DNA from 3 places in the Nitratireductor sp. PBL-C9 genome. Region 1 is predicted to be linked to each of the others. Evidence: predicted binding sites of a transcription regulator. Region 1 holds the regulator's gene; each other region holds the start of a gene.
What was found. The regulator LexA, encoded in region 1, represses DNA repair genes until DNA is damaged. The targets are predictions, from matches to a motif close to TGTTCNNNNTGTGTTCNG.
Positions count from the first base shown of each region.

Region 2: uvrA (excinuclease ABC subunit UvrA) is a predicted target of LexA. The motif match lies at 1,372-1,389, and genes of this name have one in related genera.
Region 3: ACRTG1_RS11240 (ATP-dependent helicase) is a predicted target of LexA. The motif match lies at 5,061-5,078, and genes of this name have one in related genera.

Region 1 is NZ_JBPAXW010000012.1:3,218-10,752, reverse strand. It holds gene gyrA (DNA gyrase subunit A) at 1-1,698, opposite strand, end outside; gene ACRTG1_RS22040 (MarC family protein) at 1,930-2,562, shown strand; gene lexA (transcriptional repressor LexA) at 2,649-3,371, shown strand; gene ACRTG1_RS22030 (NAD(P)H-hydrate dehydratase) at 3,464-4,969, opposite strand; gene ACRTG1_RS22025 (P-II family nitrogen regulator) at 5,250-5,588, shown strand; gene glnA (type I glutamate--ammonia ligase) at 5,657-7,066, shown strand; gene ACRTG1_RS22015 (hypothetical protein) at 7,130-7,535, opposite strand, start outside.
Region 2 is NZ_JBPAXW010000007.1:16,990-24,524, forward strand. It holds gene ACRTG1_RS15205 (hypothetical protein) at 1-90, opposite strand, end outside; gene ACRTG1_RS15210 (single-stranded DNA-binding protein) at 105-605, opposite strand; gene uvrA (excinuclease ABC subunit UvrA) at 1,559-4,483, shown strand; gene ACRTG1_RS15220 (DUF72 domain-containing protein) at 4,488-5,288, shown strand; gene ACRTG1_RS15225 (ComEC/Rec2 family competence protein) at 5,384-7,535, opposite strand, start outside.
Region 3 is NZ_JBPAXW010000004.1:275,737-283,271, forward strand. It holds gene ACRTG1_RS11210 (FAD-binding oxidoreductase) at 1-683, opposite strand, end outside; gene ACRTG1_RS11215 (thioesterase family protein) at 865-1,353, shown strand; gene ACRTG1_RS11220 (chloride channel protein) at 1,475-3,115, shown strand; gene ACRTG1_RS11225 (hypothetical protein) at 3,287-3,517, shown strand; gene ACRTG1_RS11230 (dienelactone hydrolase family protein) at 3,520-4,398, opposite strand; gene ACRTG1_RS11235 (MerR family transcriptional regulator) at 4,588-5,001, shown strand; gene ACRTG1_RS11240 (ATP-dependent helicase) at 5,119-7,535, shown strand, end outside.

The sequences.
Region 1 (7,535 bases):
GCGGCCCTTGCCGCCACGCGCCTGCGCCCGGTAGATCGAAAGCGGCACGCGCTTGATGTAGCCCTTGCGCGTGACCGTGACGACCATGTCTTCACGCTGGATCAGGTCCTCATCGTCGAGATCTGCGCCACCTTCGGTGATCTCGGTGCGGCGCGGCGTGCCGAACTCGTCGCGCACGCCGATGAGCTCGTCCTTGACGATCTGCTGAATGCGGGCGCGCGAAGACAGAATCTCGAGGAAATCCGCGATCTCCACACCGATCTTGTTCAATTCGTCGGCGATCTCGTCGCGTCCGAGCGCGGTGAGGCGCTGGAGACGCAGCTCGAGGATCGAACGCGCCTGTTCTTCGGAGAGATTGTAGGTGCCATCCTCGTTGATGCGGTGACGCGGATCATCGATCAGCAGGATCAGCGCTTCCACATCGGAGGCCGGCCAGCGGCGCTCCATCAACTGCTCGCGCGCGGTCTGCGGATCGGGCGCGTGACGGATGAGCTTGATCACCTCGTCGATATTGGCAACGGCAATCGCAAGGCCAACCAGGACGTGCGCGCGCTCGCGCGCCTTGCGCAGCAGGTACTTGGTGCGCCGGCTGACCACTTCCTCGCGGAAGTAGACAAAGGCCTGGAGCAGATCAAGCAGGTTCATCTGTTCCGGCTTGCCGCCGTTGAGCGCCACCATGTTGGCGCCAAAGGAGGTCTGAAGCGGCGTGAAGCGGTAAAGCTGGTTCAGCACCACATCGGCAACGGCGTCGCGCTTCAGCTCGACCACGACGCGGTAACCCTGACGGTCACTCTCGTCGCGAATGTCGGAAATGCCTTCAATGCGCTTGTCGCGGACCAGCTCGGCCATCTTTTCGATCATCGACGCCTTGTTCACCTGATAGGGAACTTCGGTGATGATGATGGCTTCGCGATCATTGCGCGCCGGCTCGATCGAGACCTTGCCGCGCATGAGGATCGAGCCGCGGCCCGTCTCATAGGCGCTGCGGATACCTGAACGGCCGAGAATCAGGCCGCCGGTCGGGAAATCGGGACCGGGAATGATCTCCTGCAACTGCGGCAGGCCGAGTGCGGGGTTCTCGATCAGCGCCACGCAGCCATTGATGACTTCGACCAGATTGTGCGGCGGAATGTTCGTCGCCATGCCGACGGCGATACCACCCGAACCATTGACCAGAAGGTTCGGATAGCGCGCCGGAAGCACGCGCGGCTCGCTGGAGGAGCCGTCATAGGTGTCCTGAAAATCGACCGTGTCCTTGTCGATGTCTTCCAGAAGCTCATGCGCGCCCTTGGTGAGACGCGACTCGGTGTAACGCATTGCCGCCGGCGGATCGCCGTCGATGGAGCCGAAATTGCCCTGCCCGTCGACCAGCGGCAGGCGCATGGACCAGTTCTGCGCCATACGCACCAAGGCGTCGTAGATGGCGGCATCGCCGTGCGGGTGGTATTTACCCATCACGTCGGCAACGGGGCGGGCCGATTTCACATATTTGCGGTTCCAGTGGTAACCGCTCTCATGGGATGCATAGAGAATGCGCCGATGCACCGGCTTCAGACCATCGCGTGCATCCGGCAGGGCGCGGCTCACGATCACGCTCATCGCATAATCGAGATAAGAGCGCTGCATCTCCTCGACAATGGAAATCGGCTCGATTTCGTCGGGCTCGCCCGATCCGTTCGGCGTCGTCTGGTCAGTCAAAACGTGTCACATTCTTAATGAGGAATCACATACTCTTTATATATGAGCCGTCAGCGATTCTCCAATTGAGCATCCGTTTTTGATGACGGAAATCCAACGCAATTTCAGGCGCATACGAACCTCCTGGGGATGAGCGCCTTGACAAATTGCCGCAGGAAGCGAGCCTGCGTGAAGAATGAGGGCTTTTCCCTCGCATCCAAGCTGGGCTAGAGAGGCCGCAAGGAGAACCCGATGCCTGGTTACGATACCGTTTTCAACGCCTTCGTCACATTGCTGGTAACCGTCGATCCGCCAGGGCTTGCGCCGCTCTTTCTGGCGCTGACAGCGGGCATGAACCGCTCGGAGCGCAATCAGGTGGCCGTGCGCGCAGCCATCATCGGATTCGCCGTTCTGGCCCTGTTCGGCGTCGCTGGCAGCGCCATTCTGGCCGTGTTCGGCATCACGCTTCCCGCCTTCCGTGTGGCAGGCGGCCTGCTTCTGTTCTTCATCGCCTTCGAGATGATCTTCGAGCGCCGCCAGGAGCGCCACGAAAAGAGTGCCGAGCGCGCGATCACGCGCGACATGATCCGCAACATCGCCGCCTTCCCGCTGGCCATTCCGCTGATCGCGGGTCCCGGCGCCATCTCGGCCACCGTGCTTCTTTCGGGCGAGTTCAATTCGATTCTTGGCACCATCGCGCTGCTCGGCATCCTGCTTGGAACGATCCTCCTCACCTATGCCGTTTTCACGCTGGCGGAGCGCGTGGACCGCTTTCTGGGCGAAACGGGACGCTCCATCCTGACGCGCCTCCTGGGCGTCATTCTGGCAGCCCTCGCGGTCCAGTTCGTGGCAGACGGAGCCAAGGCGCTTTTCGCTGCGCCATAGGCGCTGCAACCGGACGGTTGCGGAACACAACTGGAACATATAGAGTATGTTCTGGTTTTGTTTTTAACTGATTCTCGGTGGCGCCCATGCTGACCCGCAAGCAGCACGAACTTCTTCTGTTCATCCATGAACGACTGAAGGAGACCGGAATCCCGCCCTCCTTCGATGAAATGAAGGAGGCGCTCGACCTCGCCTCCAAGTCCGGCATTCACCGGCTGATCACGGCTCTGGAGGAGCGCGGCTTCATTCGCCGGCTCCCGAACAGGGCGCGTGCGCTGGAGGTTCTGCGGCTTCCCGATTCCATCGCGCCGGGCCTCAATTCCGCCGCGCGCGGCTTTTCGCCAAGCGTCATCGAGGGCAGCCTCGGCAAGACGCCCGCGCCAGCGGCCTCCAAGCCTGCCGCCAGCAATGATGACGCGCTTTCCGGCGTCGTTTCCGTGCCTGTGATGGGCCGCATCGCTGCCGGTGTCCCCATCGACGCCATTCAGCACCAGACCCATTCCATCGCGGTTCCGCCGGACATGCTTACCGGTGGCGATCACTACGCGCTTGAGGTCAAGGGCGACTCGATGATCGATGCGGGCATTTTCGATGGCGACACGGTGATCATCCGCGAGACGCAGACCGCCAATCCCGGCGAGATCGTCGTGGCGCTGGTGGATCAGGAAGAGGCAACGCTGAAGCGCTTCCGCCGCAAGGGCGCATCGATTGCCCTTGAAGCCGCCAATCCGGCTTACGAAACCCGTATCTTCGGCCCCGACCGCGTCAAGGTGCAGGGTCGCCTCGTCGGCCTGATGCGCCGCTACTGAGTTTAAGACTATCCGGGGCGGCTTCAGGCATGCCCCGGCTCCGATGCCATCCGGCATCCAGAATGCGCGCTCTTTTCAAGCTCCGCGTCGGTTCAGCCAACATCGTCCGGGAAGAGCGCCTGGAAGACATGCGGAAGCATCTCGGGGAGGTCTTCCGCAATCAGGCCCCGGCCAAACATCCCGCCAGCCTCTGCATGCAGCCACACGCCGGCCGATGCCGCTTCGAAGACCGGCATGCCCTGCGCCAGAAGGCTGGCCACAATCCCGCACAGAACATCGCCAGAGCCCGCCGTCGCCAGGAAACGCGATCCGTTGGTGTTGATCGCGGCGCGCCCGTCCGGGCAGGCGACGACCGTGTCCGCCCCCTTCAGGATGATCACCGCTCCTGAGCGCTCTGCCGCTGCGCGCGCACGCTCCACCTTGGACATGGAAGCGTCAGCCGCGAGATCGCCGAAGAGGCGCGCGAATTCACCGTCATGCGGCGTCAGCACGGTCGCTAAGGCGGAGCTTCTCACGGCCTCGAAGAGCGTATCGGGCGCATCGGCAAAGGCGGTGATGGCGTCGGCATCCAGCACCAGCCCTTTCAGCCCTTCATCGCGCTCCAGAAAACCCAGCGCGAAGCTGCGCGTGCGCTCGCCTGTGCCGGCTGCCGGGCCGAGAACAGCGGCTGTCGGTTTTCGCTCATCGAGGAAGGCGATGAGTTCATCCACTGCCTCCGCCTTGCGCAGCATGATTGAGGTCAGGTGCATCGCGTTCACCGACAGGGCGTTTGCAGGCGAAAGCACCGTCACGGCCCCTGCCCCGGCGCGCGCCGCGCCACGCGCGGCAAGCCGCGCAGCACCAGTGGATGCGCCACCGCCCGAAACAACCGCCACATGACCACGCACATATTTGTGCGCATCGATCTCCACCGCCGGCACGGCGTCGCGCCAGAGCGCCGGACCATTCTCCCAGAGGGCGATATCCATTGATGCAAGCGCCGTCTCGGCAATGCCGATATCGGCCACGACCAGCTCGCCACACAGGCGTCGACCGGGCATGAGCAGATGCCCCGGCTTTTTGCGGAAAAACGTGACGGTCAGGTCCGCATTGAAGCAGCTGCCGAGGGGCTTGCCCGTGAGACCCGAAAGACCGGACGGAAGATCGACGGCAACCACCGGGACGCCCGCAGCCGCAACCCGCTCGATGAGTTCGGCCTCGATGCCCGCGATTGGCTTTGAAAGCCCGGCGCCATAGAGCGCGTCAACCACCAGCCAGCCGGCTTCGGGGCGAAAATCGGCCAAAGCCTCGGGCGTTACAAAACAGTCCTCGCGCGCCCTGGCGGCATCGCTGTCTTCCCGCGGCGCAGCATCGGCGAACAGGCGAACATTGACGCCGCGCTCGGCCAGAAGCCGCGCAATGACATAGCCGTCACCGCCATTGTTGCCCGGTCCGCAGAGAACCGCGACGCCAGCAGCGCCGGAAAACCGCTCGAGGATAAGATCAGCCACCGCCGCGCCGGCATTGCGCATCAGCCCGTACCCGTCATGAGGGCCGGCTGCGATGGCCGCGCGATCCACATTGCCCATTTCTTCAGGTGTCAGAACAACCATACGCATAACAAGCTGCCGCTTTCTTCGGCTCATTGCATATTTTTTAAGCAAGTCTCAAACTGCGAACCGCACCGCATGGTTCCCATCTTGCTATCCGGGGGCGCTCGCCTAGCATGCCAAAGCCGGAGAAAACCGCGTCGCGCCAATTCTCAAACGCAGAATGCAGCGTTTGGCACGCAACATGCAAGGCTCTGTCACGAGTTGGCATGTTTCGTGCTTCAACCGAACCGGAGCAATAAGGGATGCGGACCATCCGTCCCCGAACCCATTTGGAGGCCACCGAGGCATGAAAAAGGTCGAAGCGATCATCAAACCCTTCAAGCTCGATGAGGTGAAGGAGGCCCTTCAGGAAATCGGCCTTCAGGGCATCACCGTCATCGAGGCGAAGGGTTTCGGACGCCAGAAAGGCCACACCGAGCTCTATCGCGGGGCGGAATATGTCGTCGACTTCCTCCCCAAGGTGAAGATCGAGGTCGTCCTGCCGGACGAAACCGTCGACGCCGCCATCGAGGCGATCCGCAAGGCAGCCCAGACAGGCCGCATCGGCGACGGCAAGATCTTCGTCACCAATGTTGAAGAGGTCATCCGCATCCGCACCGGCGAGACCGGCGCAGACGCAGTCTGACCCCAACCACCAGTTCCCGGACCCGGTCCGGATCATCAGGCAAGCTCATCGCAAACAGGAAAGCGAATATGACCACAGCACAAGACATCATGAAGCAGATCAAGGAAAACGACGTAAAGTTCGTCGATCTTCGCTTCACGGATCCAAGAGGCAAGCTTCACCATGTCACGATGGATGTCACGGCCGTGGATGAGGACATGTTCGCCGATGGCGTCATGTTCGACGGCTCGTCCATTGCCGGCTGGAAGGCGATCAACGAGTCCGACATGGTTCTGATGCCGGAGCCCGACACGGCGCATATGGACCCGTTCTTCGCCCAGTCCACGATGGCCATCGTCTGCGACATTCTCGACCCGATCTCCGGCGAGGCCTACAACCGTGACCCGCGCGGCACCGCCAAGAAGGCAGAAGCCTTCCTCAAGGCCGAAGGCTTTGGCGACACCGTCTATGTGGGCCCGGAGCCGGAATTCTTCGTCTTTGACGACGTGAAGTACAAGGCCGATCCCTACAACACCGGCTTCAAGCTCGACTGCAGCGAACTGCCGTCCAACGACGACGCCGACTACGAGACCGGCAATCTGGGTCACCGTCCGCGCATGAAGGGCGGCTATTTCCCGGTTCCGCCGATCGACTCCGCGCAGGACATGCGCTCCGAGATGCTCACGGTCCTGTCCGAAATGGGCGTGATCGTTGAAAAGCACCACCACGAGGTGGGTGCTGCGCAGCACGAACTCGGCATCAAGTTCGAGACGCTCCTGAAGAGCGCCGACAGCGTTCAGAAGTTCAAATACGGCGTTCACCAGGTCGCCAATGCCTATGGCAAGACCGCAACCTTCATGCCGAAGCCGATCTATGGCGACAACGGATCGGGCATGCACGTCCACCAGTCGATCTGGAAAGACGGCAAGCCGACCTTTGCCGGCAATGAATATGCCGGTCTGTCCGAGAGCTGCCTCTACTATATCGGCGGCGTCATCAAGCACGCCAAGGCGATCAACGCCTTCACCAACCCGATCACCAACTCCTACAAGCGTCTTGTGCCCGGTTTTGAAGCCCCGGTCCTGCTCGCCTATTCGGCGCGCAACCGTTCGGCATCCTGCCGCATTCCGTTCGGCTCCTCGCCGAAGGCAAAGCGCGTCGAGGTTCGCTTCCCCGATCCGGGCGCAAACCCCTACCTCGCATTCGCAGCGCTGCTGATGGCCGGCCTCGACGGCATCAAGAACAAGATCCATCCTGGCCAGGCCATGGACAAGGATCTCTACGACCTGCCGCCGAAGGAGCTCAAGAAGGTGCCGACCGTCTGCGGTTCGCTGCGCGAAGCACTCATGGCGCTCGACAAGGACCGCGGCTTCCTGAAGGCCGGCGGCGTGTTCGACGACGATCAGATCGACGCCTATATCGAGCTGAAGATGTCGGAAGTGCTGCGTTACGAGATGACGCCGCACCCGGTCGAGTTCGACATGTACTATTCCGTTTGATCGCTACTGTTGGGGCGATCAGGGCTCCGTCTTCGGACGGGGCCCTTTTTTATTGCGGCGTGCTCAAGTGACCGACTGCGCCCGCCATTCCTGCGCCAGTTCAGGAAGCTCTGCGCGTTCGCGGAACGAGCGCGTCACTTCACCGAAGGCGAAACGGATCGAGTTCTCCACGATCTCACGGTCATACCGCTTGAGTTCGTCAGCAATCGGCGCCCATTTGAAGAGCGCCTTTGGGCTTTCGGTAAAGCAATCGGCGGCCAGCGCCGCATTCTGCCAGTGAACATCCGCAATACGCTTCACGAAAGCGCTGCGCCAGGCCTCCACCGTACCGGCATCGGGCAGCACATCGCCATTGTCCGCAAGTCCGGCCTCGTGGCAATGAAGCGCCAGCGTGCGTGCCTCTTCCCCCTCCAGCGCGCCGCCAGAGGCCACCCTGGCAACGGCATGAACCGTCAGATCCGAGAGACAG
Region 2 (7,535 bases), on a different contig from region 1:
CGCAAGGGCCGTCGCCACCGCAAAAAAGAAAAGCCCGGCAGGCCTGCTCAGACACGGTGCGGTCGAAGCGGCTCTGCCGGGCTTTTTCATGCGATTGTTCCGTCTCAGAACGGAATTTCGTCGTCGAGGTTCTGCGAGTAACCGCCACCGCCGCCGCCGCTGCTGCCACCGGTATCGGCGGGACCGGACTGGCCGAAATCGGAGCTGCGACCACCGCCGCCGCCATAACCGACCTGGTTGTCACCGCCCTGCCCGCGCGTGTCGAGCATCTGCAGTTCGCCACGGAACTTCTGCAGAACGATTTCCGTCGTGTAGCGGTCCTGACCGTTCTGGTCGGTCCATTTGCGCGTCTGGAGCTGGCCCTCGACGTAAACCTTGGCGCCCTTCTTCAGATACTGTTCCGCCACCTTGGCAAGATTGTCGTTGAAGATCACGACATTGTGCCACTCGGTGCGCTCGCGCCGCTCGCCGGACTGGCGATCACGCCAGGTTTCCGAGGTCGCGATGCGGATGTTGACCACCGGATCACCGGAGTTGAGCCGGCGGATTTCCGGGTCTGCACCCAGATTTCCCACCAGAATGACCTTGTTGACGCTGCCCGCCATAACGCTTCTCCACGCTTATCCGAAATCTGCCGCGCACTTTATCGCAAGCGGGGCTGGCGCGCGCTCTCCCGCTGCCCCTGCTCCGGTCTCGTCCACAGCTCATTTGTTCTTCTTATGTTCGCACTTGGCGGGATGCCTGTCAATGAGCCCCTTCCGGGGCGCGCAGAAAGGCGCAACAGAAAAAGGAACAGAGAAAAAGGAAAAGCCCCGCCGCATTGTTTCGAGCGCGCGGGGCTTCGGGTCTTCTGACCCTCCGTACCGGGAGTGGTTTACCGGTAATCATCAGGCAGGACGGGTTTCACCGTCCCTGTCTTCATAAAGATTAGATTTTCGTGGGGCAGCCAGCCGCCAGCGTTGTCGTGCCTGCCGACGAAGAAGGTTCTGCAGTGCAGTGTCCTCAATCGCCATGGACCGCGTCGGGAACGCATGATCGTACGAGACGGTTATGCGCTCGGGACCGATCAGCCAGCTGTGGCTTCGCGCAATAGGCGAAGCCCGATGCGTCGGTCAGGTGGAGTCATGCCTCCCTCCTTCTTCGCGTTACGAGGCTTTGCTCGGTGTCAGCGTGCTCAAGCAACCATGCGCGCCCGAAGCGCCCACCGGCGCGGTTTCAAGGGCGGCCAACAGCCACGAGCACTGACGAAAATGATACTGCGCCTTTGGTTAATGGCGGTCAAGGCGATGCGGCGGCGCGGGCGAAATTGTGATCATCTGTAACGGATGCTCACGAGAGCCAGCCCGGCGCAGGACGATCGTGTCAGGAGCGTGTTCGATATTTGTTCTTTTCCCTTGCTCTTTTTTTTAAAACGAGGGACAACCCCCGCAACGTCGAAACGCCCTCGTCTGTCAGCGGGCCGCGCGGCCCATCGACATTTGCGGCGCGTTTCCTACATGAAGCATGGTCCGGCATGCTGCCGGCCACACCAGATAAATGAGACAGGCAGCGACGGGGCATGCCAGAACACAAGTCCATCACCATTCGCGGCGCGCGCGAGCACAATCTCAAGAATGTCGATCTCGACCTTCCGCGCGAAAAGCTGATCGTCATGACCGGCCTGTCGGGCTCGGGCAAGTCTTCGCTCGCCTTCGACACGATCTATGCCGAAGGTCAGCGGCGCTATGTCGAAAGCCTTTCGGCCTATGCGCGCCAGTTCCTGGAAATGATGCAGAAGCCGGATGTCGACCAGATCGACGGGCTTTCGCCGGCCATTTCCATCGAGCAGAAGACCACGTCGAAAAATCCCCGCTCCACCGTCGGCACGGTGACGGAGATCTACGACTATATGCGCCTTCTCTTCGCGCGTGTGGGCGTGCCCTATTCGCCTGCGACCGGCCTCCCCATCGAAAGCCAGACCGTGAGCCAGATGGTCGACCGGGTTATGGCGCTGGAGGAAGGCACCCGCCTTTACATTCTCGCCCCCATCGTGCGCGGGCGCAAAGGCGAATACCGCAAGGAGATGGCCGAGCTTCAGAAGAAGGGTTTTCAGCGGGTAAAGGTGGACGGCACCTTCTACGAGATCGCCGATGTTCCCGCCCTCGACAAGAAGTACAAGCACGACATCGATGTGGTGGTGGACCGCGTCGTGGTGCGTGAAGATCTGGCGACGCGCCTGGCGGATTCGCTCGAAACCTGCCTGAAGCTCGCCGAGGGGCTGGCTGTCGCCGAGTTTGCCGACAAACCTCTTTCAGAAGGCGCGACCGCCAAGGGCGGCGGCGCAAACAAATCGAAAAACGAGACGCATGAGCGCATCGTTTTCTCCGAAAAATTCGCCTGCCCGGTCTCCGGCTTCACCATTCCGGAGATCGAGCCGCGTCTCTTCTCGTTCAACAATCCGGCCGGCGCCTGCCCCACCTGTGACGGTCTGGGCAGCCAGCGCGCCATCGACCCCAATCTCGTGGTGCCGGACGACAATGCGATCCTGCGCGAAGGCGCCATCGCGCCCTGGGCCAAATCCACGTCGCCCTATTATCTGCAGACGCTGGAAGCGCTTGGCCGCGAATTCGGCTTCAAGGTGGGCGACCGCTGGCGCGATCTGCCGGACGACGGCAAGGACGCGATCCTGAACGGCACCGGCGACAGGAAAATCGTCTTCGACTACGATGACGGCCTGCGCAGCTACCGCACCACCAAGCCTTTCGAGGGTGTCGTGGTCAATCTTCAGCGGCGCTGGAAGGAGACGGAATCGGCCTGGATGCGCGAGGAGATCGAGCGCTACATGTCGGCCCATCCCTGCCCCGCCTGCGATGGACACCGGCTCAAACCCGAGGCGCTCGCCGTCAAGATCGACGGCCTGCATATCGGCCAGGTCACGGGCATGTCGATCAGCAAGGCCGGCGCATGGTTCGAGGAACTGCCGGAGCATCTGAACGACAAGCAGAACGAAATCGCGGTGCGCATCCTCAAGGAGATCCGCGAGCGGCTGCGCTTCCTCAACGATGTCGGGCTCGAATATCTCACCCTGTCGCGCAATTCGGGCACGCTGTCGGGCGGCGAAAGCCAGCGCATTCGTCTGGCCTCGCAGATCGGTTCCGGCCTGACAGGCGTGCTCTACGTGCTGGACGAACCCTCTATCGGCCTGCACCAGCGCGACAATGACCGCCTGCTGGCGACGCTCAGACATCTGCGCGATCTCGGCAACACGGTGATCGTGGTGGAGCACGACGAGGACGCCATTCTGACCGCCGACTATGTGGTCGATATCGGCCCGGCAGCCGGTGTTCATGGCGGACAGATCATCGCTGAAGGCACGCCGCAGGAGATCATGGCCAATCCGGCCTCGATCACCGGCAAATATCTCACCGGCGAAATGGCAATCCCGATGCCGGAACAGCGCCGCGAAATCTCCAAGAAGCGGCGCATTCGCGTCGTGGGCGCGCGCGGCAACAATCTGAAAAACGTGACGGCGGATGTGCCGCTTGGCACTTTTGCCTGCGTCACCGGCGTTTCTGGCGGCGGAAAGTCCACGCTTCTGATCGAGACGCTGTTCAAGGCCGCATCGCGCCGCATCATGGGGTCGCGCGAGCAACCGGCCGATCACGACCGGCTCGAAGGGCTTGAGCATCTCGACAAGGTCATCGACATCGACCAGTCGCCCATCGGCCGCACGCCGCGCTCCAACCCGGCCACCTATACAGGCGCGTTCACGCCGATCCGCGACTGGTTCGCGGGCCTGCCCGAGGCCAAGGCGCGCGGCTATCAGCCGGGTCGCTTCTCCTTCAATGTGAAGGGCGGGCGCTGCGAGGCCTGTCAGGGCGATGGCGTCATCAAGATCGAAATGCACTTCCTGCCGGATGTCTATGTGACCTGCGACGTCTGCCACGGCAAGCGCTACAACCGCGAGACGCTCGACGTTACCTTCAAGGGCAAGTCGATTGCCGACGTGCTCGAGATGACGGTGGATGAAGGCGTGGAGTTCTTCTCCGCCGTTCCGGCCGTGCGCGACAAGCTCGTCACGCTCTCGCGCGTGGGGCTCGGCTATATCCATATCGGCCAGCAGGCGACCACGCTTTCCGGTGGTGAGGCGCAGCGCATCAAGCTCGCCAAGGAACTCTCCAAACGGGCAACCGGGCGCACGCTCTACATTCTGGACGAGCCCACCACGGGTCTGCATTTCCACGATGTGGCCAAGCTGCTTGAAGTGCTGCACGAGCTGGTGGACCAGGGCAACACGGTGGTGGTGATCGAGCACAATCTCGAAGTCATCAAGACTGCCGACTGGATTCTGGACCTCGGCCCCGAAGGCGGTGATGGTGGCGGCGAGCTCGTGGCCTGCGGCTCCATCGACGATGTGATGGCCGAGCCGCGCAGCTACACGGGCAAATTCCTGAAAGAACTTCTGGAGCGCCGGCCAGCCGGCAAAGCCCAGGCAGCGGAGTGAGACGATGAGCGAAGGCACCATTCGCGCCGGCATGGGCGGCTGGACGTTTCAGCCCTGGGAAGGCACGTTCTATCCGGACGACCTCCCGAAGAAGCGGCAGCTGGAATATGCGGCGCGACAGGTGCCGACCATCGAAGTGAACGGCACCTATTACGGCAGCCAGAAGCCGGCCACCTATGCCAAATGGGCGGATGAGGCCCCGGATGGTTTTGTCTTTTCACTCAAAGGGAACCGCTTCGTGACGAACCGCAAGGTTCTTTCGGAAGCCTCTGCTTCTCTTGAGAAATTTCTGGGTTCCGGCATCACGGAAATGGGTGACAAGCTCGGCCCGCTCGTCTGGCAGTTCGCGCCCACGAAGACGTTCGACCCGGAAGATTTCGAAGGGTTCCTGAAACTGTTGCCGGCTGAGCGTGACGGCATCGCGCTGCGGCACGTTCTTGAAGTGCGGCACGATTCCTTCTGCATGCCTGAATTCCCGCAGCTGGTTCGCAAATATGGCGCGGCCATCTGCTACGCCCACCACAACACCTATCCCGAGATTGCCGATGTGACGGGTGACTTCGTCTATGCGCGCCTCCAGCGTGGCGAGGACGATGTGCCCACGGCCTATCCGCCCGCCGAACTGGAGGGCTGGGCCAGACGCGCAGAACAATGGGCCGAAGGCGGACAGCCAGACGATTTGCCGATTGTTGACCCCGGCTTCACGCCGGAGAAAAAACCGCGCGATGTGTTCGTCTACTTCATTCATGAAGGAAAGATCCGCGCCCCGCATGCTGCAAAAGCCTTCATGGGCCTTGTCGGCTGATCTCGCTTCAGGCCGCACGCGAAAGCGCATGTAGAGAGTCAATATAGCGGCGTATCTATCTGTTTTCATTGATTATGCGAACGATGGTGCGCCGCTCATTCTTTGTCTTTACGCCTGTAGGGGCCAAGCCCTCTCGATGCCCGTGAGTATTGCCGGTGTTCATGCCAGGGCCGGTATGGCTCGCGGATCGCGAAGGCGATGTGCGGCATCCCGGCGCCTTCTGAAAAGCGGACTTCGGCGCTGCCGCGACGCGCAAGATCGCGCGCCGTGATGATGCGCGCGCCATCTTCACTGCAATGCCGATCAAGCGTTGGATCATTCACCACGACAAGATCGACCGATGCGCAAAGAGCGATGATGCTGCGCCGCACGGTCGCGGCATCGTCCGACTTTTTCACATGCGCGATCCGCATACCCTCTGGATGCCGCAGAACGCAGATCGATTGATTACACAGGAAACGGCCGACGCTCTGATCCGCGAGAAGGTCGGCCAGCGACGCGCCTTTCGAACCGGCGGGCTTGCGCACCATTCCCGCGCCCGCTGCGCGCAACCAGTTCTCGATAGAAAACCCGTTGGGGCGCGCGCGGTTGACGGCGAGCGTGTCGTCCCCGATCTGGACCGCGACCAGCCGCGCATCTTCAGAAACGAACATGTCGGGCAGATCGTGGTTTGCCAGAAGCACGCCGCCCGCCAGCAGGAACGGAACAGCCGCCAGCCACAAGCGGGTGGTTGTGAGGGTGAGAATGGCCAGCGCGCAGCTCAGGCTCAGTGTGGCTGAAAGCGGGATCGCTCCCGTCGCATCGAATGGCGTGCGCTCAGAGAACCAATGCGCGATAGCCATGACTGTCGAGATGCCCCGCCCCATGAGGGCAAGCGCCCAGCCATCGAGATTGAAGGGCATCGTGGCCATGGCCGCGACCGCCGATGGCATGACGACAAGAGAGACGACGGGCATGGCCGCGAGATTGGCCCCAAGCGCCAGTGGCGATGCGCGCTGGAAATGCCAGACGCCATAGAGCGTGGTCGCCACACCCGCGATCAGCGAAGTGAGCGCCAGACCGCCCACATAGACCAGAACAAGGCGGAAAAGCCGGCGCGCGCCCGAAGGTTCGATCCCGGCTGAGTTGCGTCCGAATGCCCTTTCACGACGTCGGTTCCAGGCCGCATAGCCGGCAATGAGCGCCGCCGTCGCAGCAAAGGACATCTGAAACCCCGGACCGACCACCTCATGCGGCGAAACCGCAATCACCACCAGCGCAGCGATGGCCAGATTGCGCATGGTGAGCGCGGCGCGGTCGAACAGAAGCGCCAGAAGCATGACGGCCAGCATGAGAAAGCTGCGCTGCGCGGCCACGCCCGCTCCGGAAATGAAAAGGTAGAGGAAGCAGACCATAAGTGCTGCGCCGGCCGCATATTTGCGGACCGGGTGCCTTGAGGAGAAACCGGGAAAGAGCGCAAAGCCCAGCCGCGCCGCGCCGATGATGGTGAAGGCTGCGAGCGCCATGTGCAGGCCCGAGATCGCCAGCACATGCGCGAGCCCGGCCCGGCGCAGATCCTCATTGACCTCTTCCGGAATGCCGCTGCGCAGGCCGGTGATGAGTGCCGCGGCGACATTGCCCTCCGCGCCGCCGATTTTCTCGCGCAGCCGGGCGGCAAGCGCTTCGCGCACCGCCTGCAGGCGGGCGGCAAGCCGCTGCAGCAGCCCGACAGGGTGATCAAGGGCGATGCGCGCCGGCTCCCGCATGAAGAAACCGACTGCGCCAAGGCGGTCAAAATAGCTCTCGAACGAGAAATCATAGGCATGGGGGCGCACCGGACCTGAAGGCGACATGAGCCGGACAAGCCCGCTCAGACCCTCGCCGGGTTTCAGGTCTGGCGGGATCGTGCGGGCGGAAAGCCGCGCGCGCTCCGGCGCATAGCGCAGCTGCGGGCGTGCCGTGGACAGAATATCGATGGTCAGGCGGAACCGGCCATCGGCGCGATGCTCGACCTTGAGCACGCGCCCGGTGATGCGTGTGGTGATGTCGGAGCCGACCATGGGCGTGCTGGCGCGCCAGGTCTCCACCTTTGCGGCCACGAGCCCCAGAAGCACGACGAGACCGGCCAGAAGGGCAAGGCGCAGCCGGGCCTTTGCGCCGGCCAGATGCGCTGCCAGAACACAGAGCGCCAGCCCGCTGACCAGTGCATAGGCCGGCGGTTCGACCGGCAGGGCGAAATAGATGAGCGCCCCGCTGCCCAGAAGGACC
Region 3 (7,535 bases), on a different contig from region 1:
TGCGGAATGCCGTAGAGCTTGAGCGTCATCGCCGTGATTATGCCGAGCGTGCCTTCGGAGCCGACCATGAGCCGGGTCAGATCGTAACCGGCAGAGGTCTTGCGGGCGCGCCGCGCGGTGGTGATGAGACGCCCGTCGGGCATCACCGCCTGCACATTCACCACATTGTCGCGCATCGTGCCGTAGCGCACGGCGTTGGTGCCGGAAGCGCGCGTCGAGGCCATGCCGCCAAGGCTGGCGTTCGCGCCCGGATCGATCGGGAAGAACAGGCCCGTATCACGCAGATAGTGGTTCAGATCCTCACGCGTCACGCCGGGTTCGACCGTGCAGTCCAGATCCTCGGCGTTGACGGCAATGATGCGGTTCATGTTCATGAGATCGAGCGAAATGCCGCCGGCCGGCGCATTCACATGCCCCTCAAGCGAAGAGCCCGTGCCGAAGGGAATGACCGGCACGCGATGCTCGGCGCACAGGCGCACCACATCCTGCACCTCTTCCACATTGTTCGGCGCGAACACGCCATCGGGCAATTGCGCGGGAATATAGCTGGTCGAGTGGGCATGCTGCTCACGCACCGAATGTCCCGTCAGCAAACGCTCGCCATAGCGCTCCCCGAGGATCTCAAGAACGCGGGCAATGCCCTCTTCGTTGCGATCCAGCTTTTCCAGTTCCGCCAGCGCCATGCCTGTTCTCCAATTACCTGGTCCAACCCTTCGCGTGGTCCAACACTTGTCCAGCGGGGTGGTTTTCGTTTCTATCCGAATCTGCCGCAATAAAGCACCTTTACAGGCAGTTTGGATCAATTTGGGTGACACAAACGCCGCAGGTCCGAAACAGTCCACAGGCCAGAAATACGGAAGAACAATGCCAGACAACGCGCCCTACACTTCCCGCGTCTTCGAATTGCAGAAAGACTGGATCGATTTCAACGGCCATCTGAACATGGCCTACTACACCGTGCTCTTCGACCGCGCCTATGAGGAAGTGGGGGAGAGCCTGGGCATGGGCGCGCACTATGCGGCCACCCGCAGGCTCACCACCTACACGGCGGAAATCCATCTTAGCTATGTGCGCGAACTGCATCTCAGCGACCGGGTGCGCGGCACCTACCAGCTGCTCGACCATGACGAAAAGCGGCTTCACTCCTATCAGGAGCTGCGCCACGCCGACGAGGGCTGGCTGGCGGCCACCTGCGAAACCATGACGCTTCACATCGACATGTCGGGGCCGAAGGTCACCCCCTTCCCCCGTGATGTGCTTGAGCGGGTCGAAGCGATGCGCACGCTCCACGCGACGCTCGAAACACCCGCCCGCGCCGGCCGGTCAATCGCAATCCGCCGCCGAAAGAGCTAGATCGCCAGCGTCCCTTCGGACGCAAAAGGCCGATCTAAACTATTGATGGAGCACCGGAATAGCCGAATACCGGATTCCACTTTCCGGTCCGATGCTTTAGGCTCGGGAAAACGGGGCAGGCATGTCGATTCTCAGGCTGATACAGCGGCTTCCGCAAATTCTGCGGACGTGGATTGAACCAAACGTCAGCGCGTTCCTCAACGCGCGCCTGCCGCTTGTCTGGCTTCTGTCGCTGTTTCTCGGGCTCGGCGTCGCCATTGCCGCAATCATTTTCCGCGAGCTGATCGGCGTCTTCCAGCTTTTCTGGCTCGGCACGCGTTCGGAGCGCGTGTTCACCGCCGCCCTGTCGCTGCCCTGGTACTGGATCGTGGCCGGCCCCACCGTGGGCGGGCTTTTCGTCGGCCTGCTGCTCACGCGGCTTGAAGCGCGCCGCACCGGCGCGGTGGCCGACGTGATCGAGGCGCGCGCGCTTTCCGGCCGCAGCAAGCTTTCCTTCCGCGAAGGCATCCTGTCCGCATTCATCACCGCGCTTTCGCTCGGTTCGGGCGCAAGTGCGGGGCGCGAAGGGCCCGTGGTGCATCTGGGCGCAGTGCTTGCCAGCGCCATCGCCTGGCGCGCAAACCTGCCCGAATGGTGCCGGCGCACATTGCTTGGCGCTGGCGTTGCAAGCGCCATCTCCGCCTCGTTCAACGCACCCATCGCCGGCGTCCTGTTCGCCCATGAGGTCATCCTCGGGCATTACGCCATGCGCTCCTTCGTGCCCATCGTCATCGCCTCGGCGGCGGGTGCGGTGGCCTCGCGCCTCTGGTTCGGCAGTTCGGCTGCCTTTCTGGTGCCCACCCACCAGATCACGTCCTTCTGGGAGTTTCCGGCCTTCGCGCTGCTCGGCGTGACCGCCGCCGTGGTCGCAATCCTGTTCCAGTTCTCGCTCTTCGTCTCCGACTATGCGGCGCGCGGCGTGCGCATTCCCTTATGGACGCGCCCCGTGGTCGGCGGGCTCATCGTCGGCGGCATGGCCGTGGTCTTCCCGCAGATCCTCGGCGTCGGTTACGAGATCACCGACATGGCGCTGTGGAACCGCCTGCCGCTCATGACCATGCTGGCGCTCATCGTCGTCAAGACGGCCGCAACTTCCATCACGCTCGCCATGCGGTTTGGCGGCGGCATCTTTTCCCCAGCCCTCTTCCTCGGCGCGCTCACCGGCGGCGCGTTCGGCATCATCGCCGCCGCAGCCTTCCCCAACATGGCATCGAGCGAAGGGCTCTACGCCATCCTCGGCATGGGCGCCGTTGCCGGAGCCGTTCTCGGCGCCCCCATCTCCACCACCGTCATCGTGTTCGAACTGACCGGCGGCTACGAGCTGTCCATCGCGCTCCTGCTCACCGTGGCGGTGGCGCATGGCATCACCCAGGCCATTCACGGCCATTCCTGGTTCCAGTGGCAGCTGGAGATGCGCGGGCTGTTTCTCGTTGAGGGGCCGCACAAGACGCTCGGCCACATGACCCGTGTGATGGATTTCATGGAGCCGCTGCCGGAGGATGAGGAACCTGTGGCCTTCGACCCGGAAACGGGCGCGCCGGCGCTCAAACCGACCGACACGCTGGAGGCGGCGCTGCGCGCCTTCGACAAGGGCGGCTACGACCGCCTGCCGGTGGTCGATCTGCAGGATCCGGGCCGCGTCATCGCCTTTGCCAGCCATGTGCGGGCGCTGCGTTTCTTCAACCGCGCGCTGGTGGACATCAGCGAGGAAGAACACCGATAGTTCTTTTGCGCCAGAGACTTAAAGGGATAAGGACTGGTTAAAGGCTCCGTTAACCATAACGCCAGCGGCCAGATCTTTGCACAAGTTTAACCATGTCGCCCGCTTGAAGCGGCCCCTCCCCGCGCAGACCATCGCCTGAAACCAGTCGATTCGTAGGCGGCGAGAAGCCAGTTGTTGAACGAGGAAGCCAGAGCCCTGTCGGAGAGTCTCGCGCATTCGCACGAGATCTCCGATTATGATTTCTGGCGCGCGCTCAAATCCATCGAGGACGAGCTCTACTGGCTGGAGCGCAACCGCAGGCCCATTCCCATCGATCTGATCTATGTACGCGCCATTGTGCGCACCGCGCGCCAGAAACGCATTTTTCTGGACTTCGATCCCCTGCCCTTCGGCTCATACTGAAGTCAGGTCAGGTTCTCCTTCAGAAACGCAATCGTGCGCTCCCAGGCCAGTTCCGCCGCAGCACTGTCATAGCGGGCTTCGGACGTGTCGTTGTTGAACGCGTGGTTCACCCCTTCATAGACATGGATGGTGAAGGTCTTGCCCGCATCTTCAAGTGCGGCCCGATAAGCGTCGATGCCCGCATTCACGCGCTCATCCAGCCCGGCATAGTGCAGGAGCAGCGGTGCTTCGATCCGCACCACATCTTCCGCCGCCGGCTGCGTGCCATAATAGGCGACGCCCGCATCCAGTTCGGGATCGGCAACGGCCAGATTGTTCACCAGCGCCCCGCCCCAGCAGAAGCCGATCACGCCCACCTTGCCGGTCGTGGCGTCATGGCCTGCCAGAAAAGCCTGCGTGGCCACCGCATTGCCCACCGTCTGATCGCGATCCAGTTCGCCGAACAGACCGCGCGCCTTGTCCTCATCCTCCGGCGTGCCGCCCAGCGGTGAGAGGAAGTCCGGGGCAAGCGCCACAAAGCCTTCCAGCGCAACACGCCGCGCCACATCGCGGATATGCGGGTTCAGGCCGCGGTTTTCGTGAACGACGATCACAGCGGGCAGTTTCTCGCCCGCATCCGCAGGCCGCACGAGATAGCCCTTCATCTCGCCGCCCTCACCCGGATAGGTGATGTCTTCGGCTTCAAGGCGTTCGTCATCGTCTGCGACCATGGCCGCGCGGGCGGAATTTGCCGCCAGCAGAGGCGCGATGGCGGCCGCAGCTGCACCCGATCCGGCCAGTCGCGTCAGCCTGTTCATGAAGGCGCGGCGGTCGAGGGTCAGATGGGTGTATTCGTCATAGGCGTCGATCATCGCCTGGGTGATCTTCGGCTGATCCTGCATGAATTCACTCCCATTTCGTTGACTGGTTCCCGCCGAAGTCCAAGGTAGGGCCAGCCGGGAAAACGTCCATTCACGCCCGCGTGAACCAATTTTCTCTTCGCCCGCCCCCCGTCTGGCTTTCCCCCTTGGCCTTTCGCAGAAGACCGGCAATACCTATATAGACTAGAGATTTTGAAGGAGCCGCGCGGCATGTGGTCAATTGGCGAACTGTCGAAACGGGTGGGCGTGAAGGTGCCAACCATCCGTTATTACGAGGAAACCGGGCTGATCGAACCGCCCGAGCGCTCCTCCGGCAACCAGCGTCGCTATGGAAAGCAGGCGATGGAGCGCCTCGCCTTCATCCGCCACGCCCGCGACCTGGGGCTGGGCATCGACGCAATCCGTTCGCTGATCGAACTGAGCGGGCATCCCGAAAAACCCTGCGAAACGGCGGACAGCATTGCCCGCGAGCACCTTACCGAAGTGCGCGAGCGCATTGCCCGCCTGCAAAGGCTGGAGCATGAGCTCCAGCGCATCGTCGACAGTTGCGACAGCGGCTCGGTTTGCGATTGCTATGTGCTGCGGGCGCTATCCGACCATTCACTCTGCGAAAGCGAGCACTGACGACGCTGTTCCCCCGCTTTTTGCCGGCTTGGCACCCCCTTGGTTCGTGAGGCGCAAACCGGTACAAATAGAAAACATCCATGGGCTATGCCCCCCGAATCACCATAAGCAGGTGCGATGTCCGGCTTTCCTGATGATATTCCGTTCTTTGACGAGGACGAACCCGCCCCGACGCCCCCGGCTGCGCAGAAGCCTTCAGGCATCGCAGCGCGCGCCATGGCTGCGCGCACGGGCGGACCCGACACACGCTATCTCGATGCGCTCAATCCCGAGCAGCGGCTGGCGGTGGAAACCACCGAAGGCCCGGTTCTGGTGCTTGCGGGCGCGGGCACCGGCAAGACACGCGTTCTGACCACGCGCATCGCGCATATTCTGGCCTCCGGCCGCGCCTATCCCTCACAGATCCTGGCCGTGACCTTCACCAACAAGGCCGCGCGCGAGATGAAAGTGCGTATCGGCACGCTGGTCGGCGAGGCCATCGAGGGCATGCCATGGCTCGGCACCTTCCACTCCATCGGTGTGAAGATCCTGCGCAAGCATGCCGAGCTGGCGGGGCTCAAAAGCTCCTTCACCATTCTCGACACCGATGACCAGATCCGCCTCATCAAGCAGATCATTCAGGCCGAAGGGCTGGACGACAAGCGCTGGCCGCCGCGCCAGTTCGCGCAGATGATCGACGGCTGGAAGAACAAGGGGCTGGCACCAAAGGAAATTCCCGAGGGCGACGCCCGCGCCTTCGCCAATGGCAAGGGCCGTGAACTCTACACCGCCTATCAGAACCGCCTGAAGACGCTCAACGCCGTCGATTTCGGCGATCTCCTTTGCCATCCGATCCGCATTCTGCGCGATCATCCCGATGTGCTTGCGGACTATCACCGTCGGTTCAAATACATTCTGGTGGACGAGTATCAGGACACCAACACCGCCCAGTACATGTGGCTGCGGCTGCTCGCCCAGCGCCCCAAGAGCACGGAACCGGTGAACATCTGCTGCGTCGGTGATGACGACCAGTCGATCTATGGCTGGCGCGGCGCGGAAGTGGACAACATCCTGCGCTTCGAGAAGGATTTCCCCGGCGCTGCCGTGATCCGGCTGGAGCGCAATTACCGTTCCACCAAGCACATTCTGGGCGCTGCCTCGCACCTCATCGCCAACAATGAAGGGCGGCTTGGCAAAACGCTCTTCACCGAGCATTCCGACCCCGACGATCCCAAGGTGAAGGTGCATGCCGCCTGGGATTCGGAGGAAGAGGCCCGGGCCGTGGGCGAAGAGATCGAGGCGTTGCAGTCCAAGGGCCACGCGCTCAACGACATCGCCATCCTCGTGCGCGCCTCCTTCCAGATGCGTGAGTTCGAAGACCGCTTCGTCACGCTGGGGCTCAATTACCGCGTCATCGGCGGACCGCGCTTCTATGAGCGCCTCGAGATCCGCGACGCCATGGCCTATTTCCGCATCGTCGCGCAGGCCGCCGACGATCTGGCATTCGAGCGCATCGTCAATGTGCCCAAGCGCGGGCTGGGTGAAGCCAGCGTGCGCCAGATCCACGATGTTTCGCGCATGCGTGAGGCAACGCTCCTGCAGGCCGCACGCGATCTGGTCGGCACCGAGGAGATGAAGCCAAAGCCGCGCGCCTCGCTGCGCACGCTGGTGGAGAACATCGAGCGCTGGCAGAGCATGCTCGACCGGACGCCCCACACGGAACTGGCCGAGATGATCCTCGAGGAATCCGGCTACACGGAAATGTGGAAGAACGACCGTTCGGCAGAAGCGCCGGGACGGCTTGAAAACCTCAAGGAGCTGATCCGCTCCATGGAGGAATATGAGAGCCTGCGCGGTTTTCTGGAGCATGTGGCGCTGGTGATGGACGCCGAGCGCCATGAAGAGCTCGACGCCGTAAGCCTGATGACGCTGCACTCGGCCAAGGGTCTTGAATTCCCGACCGTGTTCCTGCCCGGCTGGGAGGAAGGCCTCTTCCCGCATCAGCGCGCGCTTGACGAAGGCGGTCGCTCGGGCCTCGAGGAAGAGCGGCGGCTGGCCTATGTGGGCCTGACGCGCGCCAAGAAGAACCTGCACCTGTGGTTCGCCTCAAACCGGCGTATCCACGGTCTGTGGCAGTCGACAATTCCTTCCCGCTTTCTGGACGAGCTTCCCGAAGCGCATGTGGACGTGGCCGAAGAGAGCAACAGCTATGGCGGGTATTCCGTCGGCCAGCCCGGCCGGCCCAACCCCTATGGCAAATCGCGTTTCGACGACCAGAGCGTGTTCTCCAACAGCTACGCGACGCCCGGCTGGCAGCGCGCCCAGAAGAACCGCACCGACGCAACCGCGCGCAACTGGGGCAATCGCTCCGGCCATCAGGTCGAGCGCATCGGCTATGGCGAGGCGGATTCGGGCTATGGCGCGGGGCGCGGCTCGGTGAAGGGCCGTGTGATCGAGGGCGAGCTGGTCGCCAGATCCGTGTCCGAAAAGCCGTCCACCTTCAAGGTCGGCGACCGCGTGTTCCATATGAAGTTCGGCAATGGCAATGTCTCGGC